3 regions of the Sodalis sp. C49 genome follow, and region 2 is predicted to be linked to each of the others. Evidence: predicted binding sites of a transcription regulator. Region 2 holds the regulator's gene; each other region holds the start of a gene.
The links. Region 2 encodes PurR, which represses purine synthesis genes. Its sites were predicted from a motif close to CANGCAAACGTTTGCNTG; they were not measured.

Region 1 (5,869 bases), 2.6 Mb from region 2:
CGCAGGGAGAAACTGACGTCATGCACCCCGGGGCCCGACAGGTGGCTGACCAGCAGGCGCTCCTCGCCCGGACGCTGCGTGACGCGCGGATACTGTTCCTCCAGGCGGCGGCCCACCATCATTTCAATCAGCCTGTCTTCCTGCAGCTCGTTTACCGGCCGTTCGGCAATAAACTGCCCGTCGCGCATCACCGTGACATCGTCGCAGATCTCGAAAATTTCCTTTAGCCGATGGGAGATATAGACAATGCCGCACCCCTGCTGCTTCAGTTCGTTTATCACACTGAACAGCGATGCCGTTTCCGTATCGGTTAACGCATCGGTGGGCTCGTCCATGATGATCACCTGCGACTTAAAGCTGATTACCTTGGCGATTTCCACCATCTGCTGATCGCCAATCGATAATTCCCCCACCAACCGGTGGCTGCTATAGGCCAGGTTCAGGCGGCCCAGGAGTCGGTCCGCTTCGCGATACATCCGCTTCCAGTCGATGCCGCCGATACGGTTAAGGAATTCGCGCCCCAGGAAGATATTTTCGGCGATCGTCAGTTCAGGGATCAGGTTAAGTTCCTGATGGATGATACCGATACCGGCCTCCTGCGACGCCTTGGGGCCGCTGAAGGCAACTTCCTTTCCCATAAATATGAGCGTACCGGCATCCTTGCTGTAAATCCCGGTCAACACCTTCATCATGGTGGATTTACCGGCGCCGTTCTCCCCCACCAGCGCCATCACGCGGCCGGGATACACGGTCAGCGCCGCGCCGGAAAGCGCTTTGACGCCCGGAAACGACTTGTCTATCCCGCTCAGTTGCAGTAAGGGTTGCATAAATGCCTCAGAAGGTGACGCCGGCGCAGAGGATAACGTTGGCGAAGGGCGAGCACTCCCCGCTGCGAATAACGGCCCGGCTGTGGGCGGTCTGCGCTTTGAATGCCTGATGGCTGATATAGTCGATGACGATGGTATTGCCCTGCGCTTGCTCCAGCTGGGACAGCCCGGCCAGCAACGCCTGGTGCAGCGCGGGATTATGGGCGGCCATTTCGCTGGCGATTATCGCCCTTTCCACCTGCATCTCACTGGCCACGACGTCGAACACCTGTAAAAAGCCCGGCACGCCCTGGGTCAACGCCAGATCGATCCTGGCGGCTGTCGCGGGTATGGGCAACCCGGCATCGGCAATGACGATTTCATCGGTATGCCCCAAGCGGGAAATCAACGCGGAAACCTCGGCGTTGAGCAGTAATCCTTTTTTCATTGGCAGATCCTCCCAGCGAAACGTTTCGCTGGGCTGAAAATAATCACAAACGGGCCAAGCCACAAGCGGGAAACATCAAAAATGTGATCGCCATCGAAACGTTTCGCTGGACCAGGCGGCACGGCGGCGGCTGGCGTGACCACCGGCGCGTTGTTCATTATCGCCGGATAAAGAGCGGCCGCATCCTTGCCATGGCCTCAGGGCGCCATCTTTTGTTTGATCTCATAAATCACATCGTCCCATCTTTCTTCGCCACGCATGTTTAGACTGTGTTTATAGTCGTTGCCGCTGCGAAAAAAATCTTTTTTAATATCAATGATATCAATGGGGAAAAACATTTCACTTTCTGCATCCCACAACATATTCGCCCCATGGAGATCAGCGTGTATCATATTGACATTATTTAGTTTTTCCAGCATATCGACAAAGCGTTCAACTGCATCGTGCGGCAGGGAGCCCTCGGGAAGTGAATCTAACGTTATGCCGGGAATTTTGTACATTCTGTTATAAAAATTACCATCATTATCAGCAAATACCTTTGCCGATTCCGGGCCATAATATAAACGAAAGCTTTCAGCCTCCTTTTCCGCCAACATTTCAATATCTATATCGGCGTCGCCATCCGGATGTGGTCGCATCATCTTGATATACCAATTGGGATCCTGGCCATCCTGGAAAACGATACCGTAATCACCTTCACCAATCTGCGTACCGAGCAGGAGTTCAAGGTTAACGGATTCGTCATCGGGATCAAACACAGGCACTTTCCGCCCTTGCGCCGGCGCCACATTGACGGCGCTTTCATCAATTTTAAACCGTTTTGCCCAGGGAGGAATTTCACTAAACTGTTCAATATGCAAGGCAAACGAATATTCGTTAAACAGTCCCTCCTGGGGGAAATGGTATTGAGACAGCAGTGTTTTGGCCTGTTCAAGGTCGAACCCATCCAGGTCCTTGAGAATATCCACAGCATGCTTACGCGGCCTGAGTCCCGCCCGGCCGCTCATGCCAATCTTACGGAGATCGTTAATCCTTTCCCTAAAATTTTCGACATGAAATTTATTTTTCTTGAAGCGAAGGTTGATTTTTCGATGATTATTCATCAGAAAAAACTTGTATGCGGTTTGCGGATACCTTTTTACTTTAAAATATTTATTTTTAATTTTCAGATATGAATTATTATTTATATCCCAGCGCAGGCCAAGCTTATCAGGCGTGGACAAATCGAACGCGTTGACGCTCTCCCCGACAATATCCTTGGCAATGGCGCGTCGCAGCGTTTTGGCGACATGGATTGACGTCGGCGCTTCAAACAACCAGCGGCGACCGTCAAACTCGACGGGATGGCCGCGACGGCCAGGCATAGCCCGATTAAAAATTTCATATTTAAGGCCTCTTTTGGGCACTACCGCCGCGCGCACAGGCACTAATTCTCCCTTCAGCTCAACCACCCTCATTATGACATTATCACCCATAGCCATTGTGTCTTTTGACCTGACTTCAATAATTTTACCGGCACCATAGTGTTTGGGATTAAGGTTATCAACCTGAATATATTCATAGGCGCCGTCAAACCTCATCTTGAACGACTTAATTCTTTTCTCTTGTCTAAACGTGAAGGCAGGTTTGTTATTGTGTGTGCCAAGATGCCAAGAATGGCTGATTTTTTCATGATATACCGGAATCCGGGATTCCGTTCCGTCATGGTTCCGCAATTTCACTTCGTGCGTTCTTTTCACCGCGCTATACTTAAGTTCATAATTCTCGCCATATAATTTAATAAATTTCTTACCGTTTTGTACTGTATAATCAACTCCCTGCCCTTCAGGCACATCTCCGCCGATATGGATCTTATCATTTATCGCGTCATAAAAAACTTTCCGGCCAGTTTTAGCGTTATTACCCTGCTGCCCAGTTGGAATAATGTATTCACCCGCTTCTGTTTGCCGAACACGCTGGATGGCGCCATCTAGGTCAACGGCAAGATGTTTGACAGTATTGATACCGGTCGGATATTTTTCGTGAACAAATACCCCGTCTGGATCAAAGGCATTAGCCTTTTGCAATTCCCGTGGTTTGTGATGTAACAGTGGATTTGAAAAAGCCCTGCGGTCGGTAATGCCAACCTCGGTATTGAACAGCAGATTGGCCATTTCCTCAGCCGAAAATTCGTTCCTGACGCAGTTGCTGTCACCATTGATGGAATGGCCTGATACAGACAAGGCTTTTGCCGAAGTATATTTTATAATCGGGTACGCGCCAATAGTGTAAATCCCGAAAATGATGTCATGACCAAGATTGACAACTTCAAACAGTATGGCTCCTATTTCAGAAAGTTCACCATTACCCCAGATCCACTCCTTAAGTTTTTCGGCGAAACCACGAACGGGATTCCTGATATATTCGCCGGTGACAAGCAGACTATCCCCCAATACTTTCCCTTGGTTGGTTTTGGTCCTGATATGGCAATTCTTTTCAATATAATCCCGGTAATCCTGTTCTTGCAGACCGACTGAGATATCTAAAGATATTCGCTTCTGTCTAAAAGACTTATCCTTTTTTGACGAAATATACATAAACGCAATCGCGTCTTGACCGATGCCATGCTCCGCATAGCCTTGTCCCGCGCTTAACATGTTAAACAGTAGCCGTTGTGGTGCCTTGCCCTTCATTTCATGGATGCTGTTTGCGGGTGGCGCCGCCGCCGGGCCTGCGGGCGCGGCCTGGCGAGAAAGCAACGGAGAAACGGCGCGCCCGGATGGCCGCACGGCTGCCGGCGCCAGGCTCACTGATATATTGGTGGCCAGCGTGAGCGCCTGAAGCATGAGATGCGCCCTGGCGCCCACGACCCCATCGCCTGGCGACGCGGCCATGCCGTTCAATTTTTGCTGGATTTTTTTATTACTGACATAATCGTGAGTCTGGCTGTGGTAGCGTCCGATATGTTCCCTGTGCTGAATAGCGGATGATGGCATAATGTGAATCCCTTCCCTCCCTCTATCATGATGTTATTCAAGTCGCAATGACCTTTGCCAAGGCAAAAAACCCTTAATCATGACAAGCCGGGTGTTCATTAATTGAGAATTTGGTGCTGTTATCCATATGTTGCATAAAAAATTAGCGGGAGATAATTAAAATATGGAATACAGTGGGTTAACGATAGATTAACGAAGCGGCCAGCCCTTGTGCCGGCGGCAGACCGCGCTGCGGGATATTTTAAACGGCTGTCATACAAATCATAAAAATGCCGTACGGTGTCGCCGCACGGCATTTTTTTAAGATAAAACTTCGTATTGAGTTAATTTATAATTAACGCTGGCTGATTTGATCGTAACTGCCACCGGTGGAGAAATGGACTTTTTGCACTTTCTGCCAGTCGCCGAAGTCATCCTTAAGGGTAAATAATTTAATCTGCGGAAACTCCTTGGCGAACTCTTTGGCGATTGCCGGATCGCGCGGGCGATAATAATTCTTGGCGGCGATACGTTGACCTTCGGTTGAATAAAGATACTTCAGATATTCGGTCGCGATGTCACGCGTGCCCCGCTTGTCGACCACCTTGTCAACCACCGATACGGTAGGCTCAGCCAGGATGGATTCACTTGGCGCCACGATATCGAATTTATCTTTGCCGACTTCATTGACGGCCAGCAGCGCTTCGTTTTCCCAGGCGATCAGCACATCACCGATGCCGCGTTCCACAAACGTATTGGTAGAGGCACGCGCGCCGGAATCCTGTACTTCGACGTTTTTAAACAGGGCTTTGACAAAGTCCTGGGCCTTCGCCTGATCGTTATTATTATGATGCAGGGCGTAACCCCAGGCAGCCAGGTAATTCCAGCGCGCGCCGCCGGAGGTTTTCGGGTTTGGCGTAATGACCGAAATACCCGGTTTAATCAGATCCGGCCAGTCATGGATCTGTTTAGGATTACCTTTACGCACCAGGAAGACAATGGTGGAGGTGTAGGGGGCGGAGTTATCGGGCAGGCGGGTTATCCAGTTTTTATCGATGCTGCCGCGCTCGGCAATCGCATCCACATCGTATGCCAGCGCCAGGGTTACGACATCCGCGTCGAGTCCGTTGATAACCGAAGTGGCCTGTTTGCCGGAGCCGCCGTGCGACTGGCGCACCGTCACCTTATCTCCGGTCTTGTCCTGCCAATACTTACTGAAAGCCACGTTATAATCCTGGTATAACTCACGCGTCGGGTCATAGGATACGTTTAATAATTGAACATCCTTTGCCAGTGCGCTTCCAGATAACAGCATCAACAACAGCCCTGCTTGCCATTTCGACATCGTTCCACTCCCCAAGAGAATTTTTTGTCATGTGAATAGTGCTTAACCAGAGAGTGTCAGAAATCGCTGCGTGTTTTAAAGAATAAAAACGTAATTTATATAATCAAAAGAGATAACCAGTGAATGTGCCGCAACGGCACGGCAAAGGAACGGCGGCGTAACGGGCGTGCTCTGGGATTGGCGTCTACGAGAGGTTGGGCGGAGTAAAGGCGGGTGAGGCAAGAAAGGCCGGGTATTATTCTAAGGGCGCCGGGAAACGCCGCAATGGCGTTCTCATCCGTGAGAACCAAGGCCTTGTCCTTTGGCGGCGCCGTGG
Region 2 (5,869 bases):
GTGGTAATCGATATTGAATCCGCGGGCTTTAACGCCGCAACCGACGCCTTGCTCGAAATCGCCGCCGTCACCCTCAACATGGACGATGAAGGCTGGCTGGTCACCGACCAATGCCTGCATTTCCATGTCGAGCCTTTTCCCGGCGCGCAACTGCAGCCGGAAGCCCTGGCCTTTAACGGTATCGACCCGACCAACCCGCTGCGCGGCGCGGTGAGCGAGTACGAGGCGCTGCATGAAATTTTCAAAATGGTGCGCAAAGGCATTAAGGATCGGGGCTGCAACCGCGCGATTATCGTCGCGCACAATGCCGGATTCGACCACGGATTTCTTATGGCGGCGGCCGGACGGGCGGCATTAAAGCGTAATCCTTTCCATCCGTTTGCCACCTTCGACACCGCTGCTCTCAGCGGGCTGGTGCTGGGCCAGACGGTGTTGGCCAAAGCCTGCGCGGCCGGAGGCATCGAATTTGACGCCGGCCAGGCGCATTCCGCGCTCTATGACACCGAACGCACCGCTGAATTATTTTGTGAGCTGGTTAATCGCTGGAAACGTCTCGGCGGCTGGCCTGTTCCCCCCGTCGGCGAGCCTGCCGCCGGCGAGCACGCCTAGCCGATGCTTGCGTCCGGCGGTTAAAAACTCCCGCCGCAAGGGGCGGGGGTTATCCGCAGGCGTCCCGGGGAACTCAGGAAGGGGTCTGGTTTTCCTGGGAGTTGTATTTTACCGCGGTCTCTTTGATCAACGGTTGCAACTCGCCGTGCTGATACATTTCGATAATGATATCGCAGCCGCCGACCAGTTCGCCATCCACCCACAGCTGTGGGAAGGTCGGCCAGTTGGCGAATTTCGGCAACTCGGCGCGAATATCGGGATTTTGCAGGACATCCACATACGCGAAACGCTCACCACAGGCGGAAAGCGCCTGTACTGCCTGTGCGGAAAAACCACAGCCGGGCAATTTTGGCGAGCCTTTCATATAAAGAAGAATCGGGTTCTCAGCTATCTGCTGCTGAATTTTTTCAATCGTCGTCATTGTCTCGCTTCCTCAAGCCAGCATCTGGCCTTATCTGCACTGTGCGGGATTACACGCAGTCTCTTCATTTTAGCCACTACCGGCTAAACAAATAAACGTTTTTTTGCCGGCCCGCGCGGTAAAGGCGCGTCAATTCACTCCCGGCCCGCCCACGTAGGACAGGCAATACTATCACTGTAGCGGCTTTTACCCCCTGCCGCCGAACAAAACGGGCTGAAACATTCGGTGCACACCCTCAAAATATGTTGAATAAAGCGCCGCTGAACGCTGTTAAATGCAGCAAAATCGAACTTATTCACGTTTATACACAATAAGTAGTGAATTGATGATGCAATGACGAGGTAAATAGCTTAAATTCCTGTGAGGTGTTGATAACCCCCTATTTTGGGCCACATAAGGATAGCGTTTATCATGCGTTTATGCTTTACGCTTTTTGTGTTGCTTTTTACCCAGTTGTTTTTGAACCTGGCACATGCCGCGCCGAGCGCCGGCGTCAATGCCGATCAGCGCAAATCCCAGGCAGCGGCGGCAAAAACCGGCGACCGGCGCAAACGCAAACCGGTAAAAATAGCCAAGAAAAGCAAACCTGTCGCCAGCGCGCCCGCCGTCAGTGAAAAAGCCAGCATTAAAAAATCGCCGGAACCGGCGCATGAAAAAGCCGGCGTTAAACGGCCTTTGGAACCCGCGGTGGCGAAAACCGGCGCGAAGAAAAGCAAAACGTCCCCTCTTGCCAAGGCATCAAAAACCACGGCGACGAAAAAAATAGCCTCCTTCACTCCGCCGAAAAAAGGCTATAAAAAAGGTTACGGCCGGCACCGGATGATAAAAGATCAGGCGGCGGTAGAACTGGTGGCCAACGATCAGCCGATAAAGATGAGCGAGAGCCATAAGAAACGCTACCAGACCGCCAAGCTTACCGCCATGAATAAACTCCTCTCCCAAATGGGCAAGCCTTACCGTTGGGGCGGCATGTCGCCTAATACCGGCTTTGACTGCAGCGGCCTGATTTATTATGCCTACAAGGATGTGGTACGCATCCATATGCCGCGCACCGCCAACGAAATGTACCACCTGCGCGACGCAGCGCCGGTTAAGAAAGACGAGCTGGAAAGCGGCGACCTGGTCTTTTTCCATATTTCCAATCGCGGCGCGGCGGATCACGTCGGCGTCTATCTTGGCAATGGTCGCTTTATCCAGTCGCCCCGCACCGGCAGCGATATCCGTATCAGCTATCTGAGTGAGGATTATTGGCAGGATCATTACGTGGGCGCCCGCCGGGTGGTCACGCCGAAAAATATCCGCTGAAGGCGCGCCGGAAAAAAAAGAGGAGCCAAGGCTCCTCTTTTTTATATCTGAACCGAGAGGGTGTCAGTTCATGACGGCGGTAAAGCTGAAGACAATAATCACCAGCAGCGAGAACACCGTGGTCAGTAACGACATTTTTAAATCGCTGTCCATTCTATCTCCTTAACGTAAACCAGGGCGCCGGCCTTATCCACCGGCCCGCAGAGCAGTTATCGTCAGTTTGCCATAACAGCGATGAAAAAGCTTGCTCCCAACCTGTAGCCGCCACATTTAACACTTTCACTTTGGCGCGGGATGAACGAAAATTAGCGGTTAATTCCACAGCGTCGGAAAGTGCTTGCGCCTTCGACAGACATTATTCCAGCCAGGGCGTACGGGAGTATCAAAGGCATGGCAACCATTAAAGATGTGGCAAAACGCGCTAATGTATCGACAACCACCGTTTCGCATGTGATCAATAAAACCCGTTTTGTTGCGCAAGACACTCAAATTGCCGTGCTGGACGCCATTAAACAACTGCATTATTCACCCAGCGCCGTGGCGCGCAGCCTGAAGGTCAATCGCACCAAGTCCATCGGCCTGCTCGCCAGCACCAGCGAGGCGCCCTATTTCGCCGAAATTATCGAGGCGATTGAGCACCATTGCTTTGCTCGCGGTTATACCCTGATATTGTGCAATTCGCACAATGATCTCGAAAAACAGCGCGCCTATCTGGCGATGCTGGCGCAAAAGCGCGTCGACGGCCTGCTGGTGATGTGCGCCGAGTATCCCGAAACGCTGCTGGATATGCTTGAGGAATATCAGCATATCCCCATGGTGGTCATGGATTGGGGTGAGGCCCGCCGTGATTTTACCGACACCATTATCGATAACGCCTTTGCCGGCGGTTATATGGCGACGCAATATTTGCTTAAACGCGGCCATCGCGCCATCGGCGCCATTCCCGGACAGCTGGCGCGCAACACCGGCGGCGGCCGCCACCGCGGCTATCTGCATGCCATGGCGGAGGCCGGCATCCCGTTAAACGACCGCTGGATTGTGCAAGGCAATTTCGAGCCTGAATCCGGCTACCTGGCGATGAAACAAATCCTGGCGCAAACGCCGCGTCCCACCGCGGTCTTCTGCGGCGGCGACATTATGGCCATGGGCGCACTGTGCGCCATTAATGAAATGGGCCTGAGCGTACCTGAGGATATTTCTATCATCGGCTACGACAACGTGCGCAATTCGTGCTTTTTCAGCCCGGCGCTGACCACCATCCATCAGCCTAAAGAGGATTTGGGCGAGGCGGCGCTTACCATGCTGCTCGATAGGATTACCAGCAAACGCGAGAACGCCAAAACCATCGAAGTCCATCCGTCGCTGATTGAACGCCGTTCGGTCGCAGACGGTCCCTTCCCCGCTTAAGGCCACGCGCCAGGCCCGGGCAACGGGCTGGCGCCTCCAGGGTCTGTTGCTATGTAAAGCGCCGTCCGCCTCGGACACAAGATTTTTCATATAATGATCTCTGTGCAAAGAGTTATTGTTTCAGCGAGAAATCATTAAGTTATAATGGGAAATACATTAGCGCGTTAGCTATTGTCTAAATTAAAATGCAGGCTTATACTCAATATCGTTAACAATTATAACGAGTTGTCTAATAAATTTGTATAAAAGTATGTCGTGTTTTCCAACATGACATCACCCTTTTATAAAGCGCCCGGCTAAGTCGCAGTCTAAGGTTTACTTTATATTCCTCTGTTGATGGTGATACTTCAGACACCACGGATAACCGTGGATTCTTATAAAGCCCGCAGGCATGGTGAGTGCTTTTCCTGACGGGGCACTGCAGAAGAAAGGTGATGGAGAAGCTATGAGTTCCTCGTGCGTTGAAGACCTGAGCTTTCATGATAATGATTGGTACCGTATCGTCCATGAATTGCTCTCTGAAGCCGGTATTGAACTCAATGGTTCAAGACCATTTGATATCCGAATCAAGAATCCGGGATTTTTTAAGCGCGTATTGCAGGATGGATCTTTGGGATTGGGCGAGAGTTACATGGATGGCTGGTGGGAGTGTGAGCGGCTGGACATTTTTTTCCAGCGTGTTCTCAGGGCGGGTCTGGAGAATAAACTTCCGCATCATTTAAAAGATACCTTACGCATTGCCGCCGCCCGGCTGATGAACCTCCAGTCGCGAAAGAGGGCCTGGATCGTGGGCAAAGAACATTACGATTTGGGTAACGATCTGTTTGAAAAGATGCTCGATCCCTATATGCAATATTCCTGCGGCTACTGGAAACAGGCGACCACCCTCGAGGAAGCCCAGCAGGATAAGCTGAAGATGATTTGCGAAAAACTGCAGCTGCGACCCGGCCTGACGCTGCTGGACGTGGGCTGCGGCTGGGGCGGGCTTGCCGCCTACGCGGCCAGGAATTATGGCGTATCGGTACAGGGCGTCACTATCTCTGCCGAGCAGCAAAAGCTGGCGCAAACGCGCTGCGAGGGACTGGATGTCACCATTTTGCTGCAGGACTATCGCGATCTGGATATGCAATTTGACCGTATTGTTTCAGTCGGCATGTTCGAACACGTAGGCCCCAAGAATTACGCCACCTATTTCGACGTTATCGATCGCAACCTGAAACGCGACGGTCTGTTCCTGCTGCACACCATCGGCTCGAATATCACCGATATGAATGTCGACCCGTGGATAAATAAGTATATTTTTCCCAACGGCTGCCTGCCGTCGGTACAGCAGATAGCCCATGCCAGCGAAAAGCATTTTGTTATGGAAGACTGGCATAACTTCGGCTCTGATTACGACAAAACGCTCATAGCCTGGTATGAACGTTTTGTCGCCGCCTGGCCGGCGCTGTCCAACAAATACTCCGACCGTTTTTACCGTATGTTCAGTTATTACCTGAATGCCTGCGCGGGGGCATTCCGCGCGCGCAATATCCATTTATGGCAGGTATTATTCAGCCCGGAAGGCGTGGATGGCGGTATTCGCGTACCCCGTTAATACCATGGCACGCCAGGCCCTTTAACACCGCACTCAAGACAGGCGTGGTAAAGGGAGAGCGCGCCGATGGGGGCGATGCGGCCATCTCCTGGCCGCCAGAGCGCCCCATGGCACGCCTGGCCCGCCAACACCGCACTCAAGGCAGGCGTGTTAAAGGGAGAGCGCGCCGATGGGGTCGAAGCGGCCATCTCCTGGCCGCCAGAGTGCCCCATGGCACGCTAGGCCCGCCAACACCGCACTCAAGACAGGCGTGTTAAAGGGTATTTAACGTCGCGGCAATCGCCGCTTCCCGCTGCGCCAGCACACGCTCCACCGTATCCACCACCGCCTGGGTCTGGGGATCGATTTCAATATTGATCCGCTGCCCCAGCCTTTTTTTACCCAACGTGGTGCGCATCAGGGTTTCCGGTATTAAATGCACGCAAAATTTATCGGCCGCCACCTCGCCGATAGTCAGGCTGATGCCGTCGATGCCGATATATCCTTTATACAGGACATATTTCATCAGCGCTTTGTCCGGCATTCTGAAC
Region 3 (5,869 bases), 330 kb from region 2:
CCCCTTCCCAAAAACTGTTGGTCGCCACCAGCAGCGCGTTGCCGGCGGTAACAAACTGCTGCAGCAGCTGGCGTTTGCCGGTCTCGCCCTGCAATAGCACCGGCAGGGTCAGCGTGGCGCGAAACTCCGCCGCCAGATCCCGCATCATCTGGTGAGAGGTGCACAGGAAAAAGCAACGCCCCCGATTGGCGATAATCACCGGCGCCAGCATCCGCGCCAGCTGCACCGCCGCCCCGCGCTGGTTCGGCTCCGGCAGGAAGCGCGGCACGCACAGCAGCGCCTGGGTCGCGTAATCAAACGGGCTGGGCAGCAGCAAGGTTTTTGCGTCTTCCAGGCCGATCCGCCGGGTAAAATGCTCCAGGCGATCGTTGACCGACAGGGTGGCGGAGGTAAAGATCCAGGTGCCCTCTTTTTCGCTCATCACCTCACGAAAGCGGGTCGAAACCGATAACGGCGTCAACGCCAGCACAAAGTGCCGGGCATTGCATTCATACCAATAGCTGAAACCCGGTTCCTGGGTATTCTTCAGACGCTTGAGCCGCGCGCGGTACAGGCTGGCGCGTTCAAAAGCGGCATCAAGCAGCGCCGACCGTCCCAGCGCCAGCTTCGCCACGTCGTGGCATAATTCCAGTGCGTCATCGAGCAACAGCAGCGCGCGCTGCAGCGAAGGCTGGGTCAGCACGTCGCGCAGGTTGCCGCGAAAACCCGGTTCGCCCAGCGCCAGCCGGAAATCCTGGGTGCGGAAGGTAAGCTGATCGGCGCTCTTTTGCAATTGGGCCATATCGCGCACGTCGGTGCGGTAGGCAAGCGTCATGTCGCGCGCCAGATCCATGAGTTGACGGCTGGTGAGCTGCTGGCCGAAATACTGGCTGGCGATATCCGGCATCTGGTGCGCTTCGTCGAAAATCATCACCTCGCCGGTGGGGATAAGCTCGCCGAAACCGCCTTCCTTAACCACCATATCCGCCAGGAACAGGTGATGGTTTACCACGATCACGTCGGCCTCCATGGCTTTACGGCGCGCCTTGACCACAAAACACTCTTTGTAGAGCGGGCAATCGCCGCCCAGGCAGTTGTCGTTGGTGCTGGTGACCAGCGGCCATACCGGGCTGTCTTCGGCGATGCCGCCGCAGTTGGCCACGTCGCCATCCACCGTCTGCGACGACCAGTTGCGTACGCCCGCCAGCTCCGCCAGGGTTTCCGGCGCCATGCCGACCCCGCCGGCGAGCTGCTGCTCCATGCGCTCAAGGCACAAATAGTTGGAGCGTCCCTTCAGCAGGGCGACCTGACCCTGGTACGCCAGCGCCGCCGCCACTTTGGGCAGGTCGCGGGCATACAGCTGATCCTGCAGCGCCTTGGAGCCGGTGGAGATGATAACCTTGCGTTTTGAACGCAGCGCCGGCACCAAATACGCATACGTCTTGCCGGTCCCGGTGCCGGCCTCCACCACCAGCGGCTGTTTTGTGTCGATGGCCTGCGCTATCGCCTCGGCCATCAGGCGTTGCGACTCGCGCGGTTTAAATCCGGTGATGGCCTTGGCCAACGCGCCCTGCGGCGCAAAATCATCTGTCACGCTGTCTCTCTGTCATTCGGTTGCTGTCGGATTATGCCAAGGCCGGCGGTTGTCCACCACCTTCTTTGCTTAAAACGACACTATGTTATGCTGGCGGTTTACATGATGGCTTTAAGGCGAACAGTATGACCATTGAACGAATCGATCCCGGCGCGCGCATGTCCGAAGCGGTTGTCCACAACCAGACGGTATATTACACCAGCGTGCCGGAAAACCTGGATGGCGACGCCACCGCGCAAACCGCCGAGGCGCTGGCGATTATCGACCGGCTGCTAAAGCGGGTGGGTTCCAATAAAACGCGGCTGCTGGATGTGACCGTGTTCCTGGCCGACGGCGATGATTTCGCCGCCATGAACGCCGCCTGGAACGCCTGGGTGGTGCCGGGGAGCGCGCCGGTGCGCTGTACCGTCGAGGCGCGGCTGATGAACCCGCGCTACAAAGTGGAAATCAAGGTCATCGCGGCGATCTGACCGGCGCGCCGGTACCCGTGCGGCCGGCGGGGACGTTTACAGCGCCCCGTCCTCGTCGTCGTCGTCCTGTTCCAGGGCGGCGTTGCGGGCGTCGCGTTCATCGGCGTTGCGCTCGGCATAGGAACGATCGTCGTCTTCGTCGTCATCCCAGCGAATTGATACCCGTTCACCTGTATGGGTGGCGCGGATTTCATTGGATACCAGCCGGATGGCCTCGCCGCTGCTCATGCCGTCGGCCATCAGGGCCTGGATGCGCTCAACGGCCTGCTGCTGCTGTTCGTGATTTAACGCTGGCATATCGGTCAGCATGCGTGTTCTCCAGAGGGGCGGGTCGATGCGTTATTATCTCACGCCGCCGCCCGCGATGCCAATCAATGCGCTTTATGTTCAGCCATGAAGCCGATATCATGCTGTTCGCACCTGCCAGGCGCTTATTGCCGGCAGACTGGACTGGATTACCTGGATCATAGTGTCGATATGTTGCCACAGTTGACTGCCTTACCCTATCACCGCGACGCCATTACCGCCCTGTTCGCCCCCCGCGCCGCCCGGCCCTGGTCGATGCTGCTGCACTCGGGCCATGCCGACCATCCGGACAGCCGCTTCGATATCATGGTCGCCGACCCGGTGGCGACGCTGACCACCCGCGGCGCCGTTACGGTGATTTCCCGCGACGGCCAATCGCATATGAGCGGCGACGACCCGTTTATGCTGGTGCAACAGCAGGTGGACAGTATGGGGATGCGTCCGGAAGCCCGGGACGATCTCCCTTTCCTGGGCGGCGCGCTGGGCCTGTTCGGCTACGATCTCGGCCGGCGCATTGAAACTCTGCCTGTCCATGCCCAACAGGATTTAACGCTGCCGGATATGGCCGTCGGCCTGTATGACTGGGCGGTGATTGCCGACCATCGCCTTGGCCGCCTGACCCTGGTGAGCTACCGCGATCCGGAGGCGCTGAAGCGGGATTTGCTGGCGCCGCCGGCACCCGAACCCGACCGGCCCTTTCGTTTAAACAGCGGCTGGCAGGCCAATATGACCCGGGGCGAGTATGGCGAAAAATTCCGCCGCATCCAGGAACATCTTTTGGCGGGTGATTGTTACCAGGTCTGTCTGGCACAACGCTTCAGCGCGGCGTTCGCGGGCGATGAATGGCAGGCGTTCCGTCATCTGCTGGAGCATAACGCCGCGCCGTTTTCCGCTTTTTTGCGCCTGCCCGGCCAGGCGGTGCTGAGCCTGTCGCCGGAGCGGTTCCTGCGGGTAAACGCGGGACAGATCCAAACGCGGCCCATCAAGGGCACGCTGCCGCGCCTGGCGGATGCGGAGCAAGATCGGCTGCAAGGGCAAAAACTGGCGGCATCGCCAAAAGACCGGGCGGAAAACCTGATGATCGTGGATTTGCTGCGCAACGATATCGGACGGGTCGCCGTCCCCGGCAGCGTCCGGGTGCCGGAACTGTTTAAAATCGAGGCCTTTCCGGCAGTCCATCATATGGTCAGCACCATTACCGCGCGGCTGCCCCCCCATCGTACGCCGTGCGATCTGGTGCGCGCCTGTTTTCCCGGCGGGTCCATCACCGGCGCCCCCAAAATCAAGGCCATGACGTTAATCGACCAGCTCGAACCGCAGCGCCGTAATGCCTGGTGCGGCAGCATCGGCTACCTGAGCCGCTGCGCCACCCTGGACACCAATATCGCCATCCGCACGCTGCTCACGGAACAAGGGCGCATCTATTGCTGGGCGGGCGGCGGCATCGTCGCCGACAGTTGCGAGGAAGCGGAATACCAGGAAACCCTGGACAAGGTCGCCAAGATACTGCCGCTGCTGCTGGAGCTAAATCGCCCATGAACAGCACTGACAACACCCTGACGCTTACGGATTTCATCACCCGTTTCCAACTGCAGTTGCCGCAACCCAGCGAGCCGGCGCGCAACCAGCGCCGGGCGGCGGTATTGATACCCATCATCTGCCATCACCAGCCGACGGTGCTGTTGACGCGCCGATCGGCGACACTGCGCAAGCATGCCGGCCAGGTGGCCTTCCCCGGCGGGGCGGCGGATAAGGAAGACACGTCCTTAATCGCCACCGCGCTGCGCGAGGCCCACGAAGAAGTGGCCATCCCGGCCTCGTCGGTCAGGGTCCTGGGGCAACTGCCGCCGGTGGACAGCAGCAGCGGTTTCCAGGTCACGCCCATCGTCGGCCTGCTGGCGGCCGGCACCCGTTTCCGGGCCAGCCGCGACGAGGTGGCGGACATGTTTGAAATGCCCCTGCACCAGGCGTTATCCCTGGCCAGCTATACTCCCCTGCAAATACAGCGCCGCGCCAAAAACCTGCAGGTTTATTTTTCCTGGTATCAAAGCCATATGGTCTGGGGCATGACCGCGCAGATTTTGTATCGGCTGGGCCAACACATCCATCTTTAACGCACGTCCCTTCGTTCCCGGCCGCCGGTTGGGCCGCCGCTATCCCTACCAACCCGCGCCGTGATGGTCATCGCGTCCCGGCAATAAAAGACTTCCCAACGCGATGAAAACCGTTACAATCTCCTATCTTTGCCATATTTGCGAAATATAACTCCATATTAATAATTAAACATAGTCATTTATATAGGTTGTATATCTCATTATTTCTGACGACAAAAAACCGTCTCCGGCACGCACGTGAAAGGAGATGATCCACGGGCAACGGCTTGCTTTCAGATTAGCCATAACCAGCATGACGCCAGGCCGCCCCGGGGTAGAGGACCGCTTCGTATCGGTCGTCAAACGCAAAGGAAGCGCTTTTTTGGATTAGTTTTTATCATGCGAAAGCGCAAGCCTAACCCGGCATGAGTCATTACAATTAACTGCATTACCCACGGGTATGCGTATTTTATCAGTTCTGAGGAGAGTCAACGTGATAAGCGTTTTCGATATGTTTAAAATCGGCATCGGCCCGTCCAGTTCCCATACCGTGGGTCCAATGAAAGCCGGTAAACAGTTCGTGGACGATCTCGTCGATAAACGGCTGCTCAATGATGTCACGCGCATCGCCGTGGATGTTTACGGTTCGTTATCGCTGACGGGCAAGGGACACCATACCGACATCGCCATTATCCTGGGCTTGGCGGGCAACCGTCCCGATACGGTGGATATCGACGCCGCGCCGGCCTTTATCCGCGACGTTGAGCAACGCCAGCGCCTGATGCTGGCCGGCGGGCCGCACGAAGTGGATTTTCCCCGCGAAGGCGGCATGGTGTTCCACGCGTCCTACCTGTCACTGCATGAAAACGCCATGCGCATTCACGCCTTCGCCGGCGAACAGGTCATCTACAGCCAGACGTATTATTCCGTCGGCGGCGGTTTTATCGTTGATGAGGCGCATTTCGGCCAGCCGGTTATCGACCAGATCGCCGTGCCCCACCCTTTCGCCAGCGCCCAGCAACTGCTCGACCAGTGCAAACAGACCGGTCTGTCGCTGTCGGGGCTGGTGATGCTTAATGAACTGGCGCTGCATAGCCGCGCCGATATCGACAGTTACTTCGCCGATATTTGGCAGACCATGCGCGCCTGCATCGATCGCGGGCTGAATACCGAAGGCGTATTGCCCGGCCCGCTGCGGGTGCCCAGGCGCGCATCGGCGCTCAGGCGCATGCTGGTCTCCACGGATAAACTCTCCAGCGATCCGATGGTGGCGATTGACTGGGTGAATATGTTTGCGCTGGCGGTCAATGAGGAAAACGCCGCCGGCGGAAGGGTGGTCACCGCGCCGACCAACGGCGCCTGCGGCATCGTGCCGGCGGTGCTGGCTTATTACGATCATTTTATCGATCCGGTCACGCCCGAGGTCT

Region 1: rbsD (D-ribose pyranase) is a predicted target of PurR. The motif match lies at 1,268-1,285, and genes of this name have one in related genera.
Region 3: ABUK12_RS05270 (L-serine ammonia-lyase) is a predicted target of PurR. The motif match lies at 4,719-4,736, and genes of this name have one in related genera.

What each region holds. Positions count from the first base shown of each region.
Region 1 covers NZ_CP163303.1:3,477,802-3,483,670, forward strand. The annotation lists gene rbsA (ribose ABC transporter ATP-binding protein RbsA) at 1-827, opposite strand, end outside; gene rbsD (D-ribose pyranase) at 835-1,254, opposite strand; gene ABUK12_RS15625 (hypothetical protein) at 1,452-4,229, opposite strand; gene ABUK12_RS15630 (sulfate ABC transporter substrate-binding protein) at 4,564-5,553, opposite strand.
Region 2 covers NZ_CP163303.1:854,206-860,074, reverse strand. The annotation lists gene rnt (ribonuclease T) at 1-609, shown strand, start outside; gene ABUK12_RS03790 (Grx4 family monothiol glutaredoxin) at 683-1,030, opposite strand; gene ABUK12_RS03785 (NlpC/P60 family protein) at 1,442-2,335, shown strand; gene ABUK12_RS03780 (YnhF family membrane protein) at 2,399-2,488, opposite strand; gene purR (HTH-type transcriptional repressor PurR) at 2,726-3,742, shown strand; gene cfa (cyclopropane fatty acyl phospholipid synthase) at 4,188-5,339, shown strand; gene ABUK12_RS03765 (riboflavin synthase subunit alpha) at 5,593-5,869, opposite strand, start outside.
Region 3 covers NZ_CP163303.1:1,187,953-1,193,821, forward strand. The annotation lists gene ABUK12_RS05245 (ATP-dependent DNA helicase) at 1-1,573, opposite strand, end outside; gene ABUK12_RS05250 (RidA family protein) at 1,699-2,043, shown strand; partial or broken gene ABUK12_RS05255 (YoaH family protein) at 2,170-2,352, opposite strand; gene pabB (aminodeoxychorismate synthase component 1) at 2,521-3,888, shown strand; gene ABUK12_RS05265 (CoA pyrophosphatase) at 3,885-4,463, shown strand; gene ABUK12_RS05270 (L-serine ammonia-lyase) at 4,936-5,869, shown strand, end outside.